DNA from 3 places in the Aurantimonas sp. C2-5-R2 genome. Region 2 is predicted to be linked to each of the others. Evidence: riboswitches for the same ligand, from Rfam matches in the RefSeq annotation. Region 2 holds a riboswitch; each other region holds the start of a gene.
What was found. Region 2 has a riboswitch for thiamine pyrophosphate ahead of thiC (phosphomethylpyrimidine synthase ThiC). Riboswitches for the same ligand answer to the same signal wherever they lie in the genome.
Positions count from the first base shown of each region.

Region 1: another riboswitch for thiamine pyrophosphate. It lies ahead of VQ044_RS23385 (YkoF family thiamine/hydroxymethylpyrimidine-binding protein); the one in region 2 lies ahead of thiC (phosphomethylpyrimidine synthase ThiC).
Region 3: another riboswitch for thiamine pyrophosphate. It lies ahead of thiB (thiamine ABC transporter substrate binding subunit); the one in region 2 lies ahead of thiC (phosphomethylpyrimidine synthase ThiC).

Region 1 is NZ_JAZHLJ010000129.1:476-2,730, reverse strand. It holds gene VQ044_RS23390 (ECF transporter S component) at 1-440, opposite strand, end outside; gene VQ044_RS23385 (YkoF family thiamine/hydroxymethylpyrimidine-binding protein) at 464-1,072, opposite strand; TPP riboswitch at 1,064-1,175, opposite strand; gene VQ044_RS23380 (hypothetical protein) at 1,200-1,493, shown strand; gene VQ044_RS23375 (hypothetical protein) at 1,517-1,741, opposite strand; partial or broken gene VQ044_RS23370 (IS5/IS1182 family transposase) at 1,953-2,087, shown strand.
Region 2 is NZ_JAZHLJ010000008.1:115,972-118,226, reverse strand. It holds gene thiC (phosphomethylpyrimidine synthase ThiC) at 1-1,018, opposite strand, end outside; TPP riboswitch at 1,171-1,288, opposite strand; gene VQ044_RS06240 (carbohydrate ABC transporter permease) at 1,380-2,225, opposite strand.
Region 3 is NZ_JAZHLJ010000076.1:8,310-10,564, forward strand. It holds gene thiP (thiamine/thiamine pyrophosphate ABC transporter permease) at 1-186, opposite strand, end outside; gene thiB (thiamine ABC transporter substrate binding subunit) at 242-1,264, opposite strand; TPP riboswitch at 1,313-1,411, opposite strand; gene VQ044_RS20465 (thiamine diphosphokinase) at 1,534-2,172, shown strand; gene VQ044_RS20470 (HlyD family type I secretion periplasmic adaptor subunit) at 2,189-2,255, opposite strand, start outside.

The sequences.
Region 1 (2,255 bases), on a different contig from region 2:
ACGATGAGGCCGGGGGCGAGAGCCGCGTAGTCGAAGCGAATCCAAGTGTAGACGAAGCTGAACACCGCCGCGCCGATGCCGGCCGCCATCAGGACGGGCAGAGAATAGTTGCGCCAGCGGGTCAGCGCGAAGACGAGTTCGGCACCGGCGCCCTGCACCATCCCGGTCACGATCAGGAGCAGGCCGGCCGGGCTGCCGAGCAGGACCTGCACCGCGGCCGCCAGCACTTCCGCGCCGAAGGCCACGCCCGGCTTGCGGATGATTGCGGCCGCCACTATCGAGGCGATGAACCAAAACCCCATGAAGACATCCATGGAGATCGCGCCGAACACGGCCTGTGCGATGAGCCACAACTGCACCCAGCCGAGATAAAGCACCGCGAAGACGGCGCCGAGCACGGCGACGATCAGCGTTTCGCGCAGGGTCCAAGCGGATGGCATGGCAAAGCTCCTGTGGTTGAAGGTCAGGCGTTGGAAGGGCTGTTGGCCGAGACGGTCACGTCGAGGGCGACGTGGGCCTCGGCCGGCGCGAAGCGCAGGAACGCTTCTGACAGCGCCGCGAAGACCGGCCCGGCATCGCCCGAAAGTTTGGTGCAAAAGTTCTTCGAGCGGTCGAAGACCCCGGACGTCTTCAGGAAATCGATACAGGCGTAGATCTCGTCCATGTGGTAGGCGGCGCCGAGCGGATAGTAGGAGAACTGCGCCGAAACGGCTTGGGTTGTCGGGGCGGCCGCGGCGACGGCCGAGACGGCGCCGCGGACGCGCTCTTCCAGATCGCCGTGCGGCTGGAGATCGGCGGTCGGCGTGCAGAGCCCATCGTCCGGCTCGCCGGGGCAGCCGCGCGAGACGGTCGCGGACAGGACGGTGTGGGTTCCGGTCTTCGCGGCGGCGACGAAGAGGTCGCGCATGGCGGCGAACAGCTCTTCGGGCGGGCCGACGATCAGCGTCGAAATGTCGTCCGTCTCGATGCGGAAGCGCTCGCGATAGGGATCGAGCGCGCTCAAGGAGCCGAGAATGACGGAGACAAATCCGTCCGTCATCGGATAAAGGGAAATCTGTGCGCCGGAAAACATCGCTCGCCTCGCTCCGCTGGCATTACCCAGATCAGCTTGAGGGTTCGAAGGCCTGCCGCCTTCCTCTCAGCCCCAGCGTCGCGGAGCACCCCTGTCACGGGTGACTGTTACAGCTTCGATATCTTCGATGCAATCTTTCCGCCTCGGCGCGCGCCACCTCTGCGGAAACGAGGCTGTCCGGGAAGAAATAACTCGGTGTTCGATCCGCGAATTGTCGAATGCGGGGCCCTACCGCCGCAATCCTTCATCGAACCGCAAAGCCGTGCAACTGTCCCAGCTTTTGACGCTTTACGGGGTTGCCGGTGAAAGGATTTCGACGATCGTGGATTCCGTTTTAATTGATGTGTTCCGCAGCCATGGGCTCGGGCGTGAGGAAAGAGAGCAACACCAAGCCCTGCTCTCGACAGCGGTATCCGGCTGAAAACAGCATCCGAGGCACTTTCGTTACCGGCGGTCGTTGTTCCGCCAATATCTCGCTCGAAGCCGCGGCGCGATAATCCAGGCGATCGGTGCGGCGAGTACCAAGCTCAAAGCGACGACCAGCGGAATCAGATATTTCCATTGTTCCTGCAGGGCGGGAAACGAAAGCACGGTGATCGCGCCGACCCCAAATAAAACGGCGTTGACCATGCCGTAAATCAGCAAAGCAATACGCGTCTGGATACTCACTTTTCCTATTCTCCCCAGGCTTGCCGGTGATCACGAGCAATAGGATAGCCCGGCGCTGAAAATCCCGATTTGATCCACATCATCCAATCACGATGTTGATGTGAGCCTTGCGCATCAGATGTCGTCGTAATCGATGGCTATCTGACCGCATCGCACCCCGCCCGTCAGCTCCGATGACGCCCACCCAGGGGGGTGGTCGCGATCAGCGCATGTCGAGCGATCCTTCGCATGGCTGGGACGATGCCGAAGACTGGCAAAGGACTTCGAACGCGCCATCGCTTCCGCCCAGGCCTGGGTCTTCATCGCAAACATCCGCACACTCACCCGACGGCTCGCAAGACCTTGAAATTGCACCAGTCGTTTTGATTCAGACACTGAGCCGCGCGTGATCACCTCCAGCCCCGAAACCGCACGCACCGTAGGCGCCCCTTTCAAATGATTGCTATTGTGCGGCGCGACTTTATATTCCCGCTAAGAAGAGAACAGCACTGCATGGAGGACTTATGCGTAATCT
Region 2 (2,255 bases):
ATTTGGCCATGATCGAGCCGCCGCGAGAGACGATGCCGGTGACCCGCTCGACGGTGAGCGGGATGTGACGCAGCCGCACGCCGGCATGGATGGTGAAATAGTCGACACCCTGCTCGGCCTGCTCGATCAGCGTGTCGCGATAGACCTCCCAGGTTAGATTCTCGGCGATGCCGTCGACCTTCTCCAGCGCCTGGTAGAGCGGCACGGTGCCGATCGGCACCGGCGCGTTGCGGATGATCCACTCGCGAATGTCGTGGATATTGCGGCCGGTCGACAAATCCATGACCGTATCGGCGCCCCAGCGGATCGACCAGACCATCTTCTCGACCTCTTCGGCCATCGACGAGGTCACGGCCGAATTGCCGATATTGGCGTTGATCTTGACCAGGAAATTGCGCCCGATCGCCATCGGCTCGAGTTCGGGATGGTTGATGTTGGCAGGAATGATCGCCCGGCCCGACGCCACCTCGTCGCGCACCCATTCGGGGGTGATGAAATCGGGGATGGTGGCGGAAAAGGGATGACCGTCCCGCTCCAGCTGGGCCTTGGCCTGCTCGCGCCCGAGATTCTCGCGGATCGCGACGAACTCCATTTCCGGAGTGACGATGCCGGCGCGGGCATAGGCGATCTGGGTGACGGCCTTGCCGCTCTTCGCCCGCAGCGGTGCATGGGAGACAGGAAAGGTCGGAACGCGCTTGGCGTCGGAGGTAACGCCATTGTCTTCCGGCCGGACCACCCGGCCGGCATAGTCCTCGACGTCTCCGGCCGCGAGCGTCCAATCGCGCCGCTTGCGGGGAAGGCCGGCGGCGATATCGGTTGTTGCCGTGTCGTCCGTATAGGGACCGGAGGAATCATAGACAGTGACCGGCGGCTCGCCGGCGGTCGGATGCACGGAGATCTCGCGCATCGGGACGCGGACTTCGGGGTGGAGCGTACCGGCGCGCCAGATCTTGCGGGATGCTGGCAGCGGGCCGCTGGTCACGGTGGGGGCAATAACGGTGGGAGTCTGGGCGTTCATAGGCTCTCCTGTTCGACAAGGAGATCCAGTTCCGCGGTTTGGGTAAGATTGGGCCGCTTCACACCGGGGGTTTCCCGATGCCTCTTCCCCGATTGTCGTCGCCAGAGAACGCGCCGCGTAGGCGGCGGGTCGTCAAAGGGGAAAACGGATCGGGAAGCGGCTCACTCCATCCCTACGCCAGTGTCAACTGGATCAGGTTCGTAGGGTCGCCGCGCGCTTCTTGAGCCGTCGGCCTCTCAGTTCCTTGCCGGAACTCCCCTTGGACGAGCAAACGCTATCAATTCAGCGGCCAAAGTCAACGGCGATCTGCGCCGACCCGGAGACCGGACCGCCAAATGTCGTGAAAGCACCGCGGAAGCGCCTATTCCTTCACCGCGCCGGTCATCGACGAGACGTAATAGTCGACGAAGAAGGAGTAGAGGATGACGACGGGGAGCGAGCCGAGCAGAGCCCCGGCCATCAGCGCCCCCCATTCGTAGATGTCGCCGCGCACAAGCTCGGTCAGCACGCCGACCGGGATTGTCTTGTTCTCCGACGAGGAGATGAAGGTCAGCGCGTAGATGAACTCGTTCCAGGACAGCGTGAAGGCGAAGATGCCGGCGGAGATCAGGCCGGGCACGGCCAAAGGCAGTACCACCTTGGTCAGGATCTGCCAGCGCGTCGCCCCGTCCACCAGCGCGCTCTCTTCCAGCTCGAAGGGGATGGTGCGGAAATAGCCCATCAGCAGCCAGGTGCAGAACGGGATGAGGAAGGTCGGATAGGTCAGGATCAGCGCCAGCCGGGAATCGAAGATGCCGACATTGAAAACGATGAAGGCGAGCGGAATGAACAGGATCGACGGCGGCACGAGATAAGCGAGAAAGATCAACAGACCGGTGACCCGCGCGCCGGTGAAGCGCACCCGTTCGATCGCGTAGGCGGCGAAGACCGAGGCGGCCAGCGCAATCGCCGTCGAGGCAACGGAGACCAGCATGGTGTTCCACAGCCAGCCCGGATAGGAGGTCTCGAAGAGCAGGAAGCGGATATGCTCGAGCGTCGGCTTGACCACCCAGAACGGGCTATAGTCGGTATAGTTGGTCAGCTGGTGGTTCGGTTTTACCGCCGTGATCGCCATCCAGTAGAATGGGAACAGCAGCACGAACACGAACACCGCCAAGGGCAGATAGACCACGAGGATGCGGCGCGGCAGCGAGTTGAACTGCTGCATGCCTTCGGTGTCGTCATGCACGGCGACGGT
Region 3 (2,255 bases), on a different contig from region 2:
CGCCTGCTCCAGGGTGAAGAGCACGACGCCCCGGATATAGCGGTCGGCGAAGAGCGCCGGCAGATCGGGCACGGCACCCGTCGCCGCGAGCAGGAACACGAAAGCGCCGCCGAGAAAGACGATCAGGACCGCGGCGGCGGCAAAGCCGAGGCCGATGCGAAGGGTCCGGTCGGTGGCGCCGGTCATGGCCGCGCGCGCGCGCGAGCCCCGCCGCGCCGTCCACCGCGGACGCCCAGGCGCATCAGCGGCCGATCGCCTCGAGCCATTCCTGCGTCCAGGCCTTGCGGTTCGCCGCAACCGTCTCGGGATCGATGAACAGCGGCGTCTCCACCTTGACCAACCGGTCGAACGCCTCCGGCATTTCGATGCCGTCGATCACCGGCAGCGTCCAGTTGGTGGTCGGAATGATCGACTGGATTTCGGGGGTCAGCATGAATTTTAGGAATTGGCGCGCCAGATCCGGCTGATCGGCGTTCTTGAGCAGGCCCGCGACCTCGATCTGGAGATACTGGCCTTCCGAAAAGGCCGCGGCCTGATAGCGCTCGGAGCCTTCCTCGACCATGTGATAGGCCGGCGATGTCGTATAGCTCAGCACCAGCGGCACCTCGCCATTGGTGAACAGGCCATAGGCCTCGCTCCAGCCGGGCGTGACAGTCAGAATGCGGTCGGAGAGCTTTGCCCATTTGGCTTTCGCCTCCTCGCCATAGACCGCTTTCATCCATAAAAGCAGGCCGAGGCCCGGGGTCGAGGTCCGCGCGTCCTCGATGGCGATCTTCTGCTCGGAATCGCCGGACACGAGGTCGTCGAGGCTCTTCGGCGGATTGTCGATAGCCTCGGTGTCGTAGACGACGGCGAGATAGGAATAGTCGTAGGGCACGAAGACCGGATCGGAAAAGCCCGTCGGCACCGTCAGCTTGGACAGATCGACGCCGCTGTCGGCGAACAGGCCCGTCGCCTTGGCTTCGGGAATGAGGTCGGAGGTCAGCCCGAGAGCGATGTCGGCGTCGCTCGTCTCGCCCTCCAGCTTCAGCCGGTTGAGGATCGCGACCCCATCCTCCAGGCCGACGAACTTCAGGTCGCAATCGCAGACGGCCTCGAACGCCGCCTCGATCTTAGGCCCCGGACCCCATTCGGGCGTGAAGCTTTCATAGGTATAGATGGTGAGCGTCGGCTTGGCGTCCTGCGCCACGGCGGGAGTCACGAAAGTGGACAGCGCGGCGAGGACAGCGGCGCCAGACAAAAGTTGCGAACGGATGGGAGTCATGGCGGGGCCTTTCGATGCCGCGACGTCGGAAGAGCCGCGCCGCGAGGGCCTCGCGAACGCCCGCAATCCCTCCGCCGGTACGATCCGGATCAGGTTCGACGGGTTGGCGCGACGCCTCTCAGCCCGAAGGCACCCCGTGTGAGCTGCCGAAGATTTAGCGGCAAGCTCTGCCACCGGCAAGGGCAACCGGTGCAACGGCCACTGCTTCGAACGGATGGACACGTTTTTCCCCTCCCCTTCGCCGCTTCCACGCGCTAGATCACGGCGCCATGCGCTTCACGATCCTTCTTGCCGGCCGCGTCGATCCGACACCCGCCCTTGTTAATGCAGTATCCGGCACGCGGGTGATCGCCGCCGACGACGGAATTCGCCATGCCACGGCGTTGGGGCTCACACCGGAACTGTGGGTCGGCGATTTCGATTCCAGCCCGGCGATTGCGGCCGGCGAATTCTCCGACATTCCCCGCGAGACCTTTCCGAGCGACAAGGACCAGACCGACGGCGAACTCGCCATCGACGCGGCGGTCGCTCGGGGCGCGAGCCGGCTGCTGCTTGTCGGCGCGCTCGGCGGTCCACGCAGCGACCATGCCTTCGCCCATCTCATCCTGGCGCTGCGCTTTGCCGCGCGCGGCCTCGATGTCGAGCTGTTCGACGGCCGTGAGCATGGTTGGCCGCTGTCCCCGGAGCCGCGCCGCTTCGATCTGACCCCCGGCGCGCAATTCTCGATCCTGAAATTCTCGGATCTGTCGGGACTGACAGTCGTGGGCGCGAAATGGCCGCTGGCCGATGTCGACGTGCCGTTCCATTCGATCCTGACCCAATCGAACGAGGCGCTCGGCGAGATCGTCGTCGGGTTGCAGGAGGGCTCAGCGATGCTGATCGCCCAGGCCGACCCCACGGTGCGGTGAGGCGATGCCGAGCGGTTCAATCCTCCCGGAAGGCCCTTGAGAAACTGTCGGTGATGGGCTTGGCGAGATATTCCAGGAAGGTG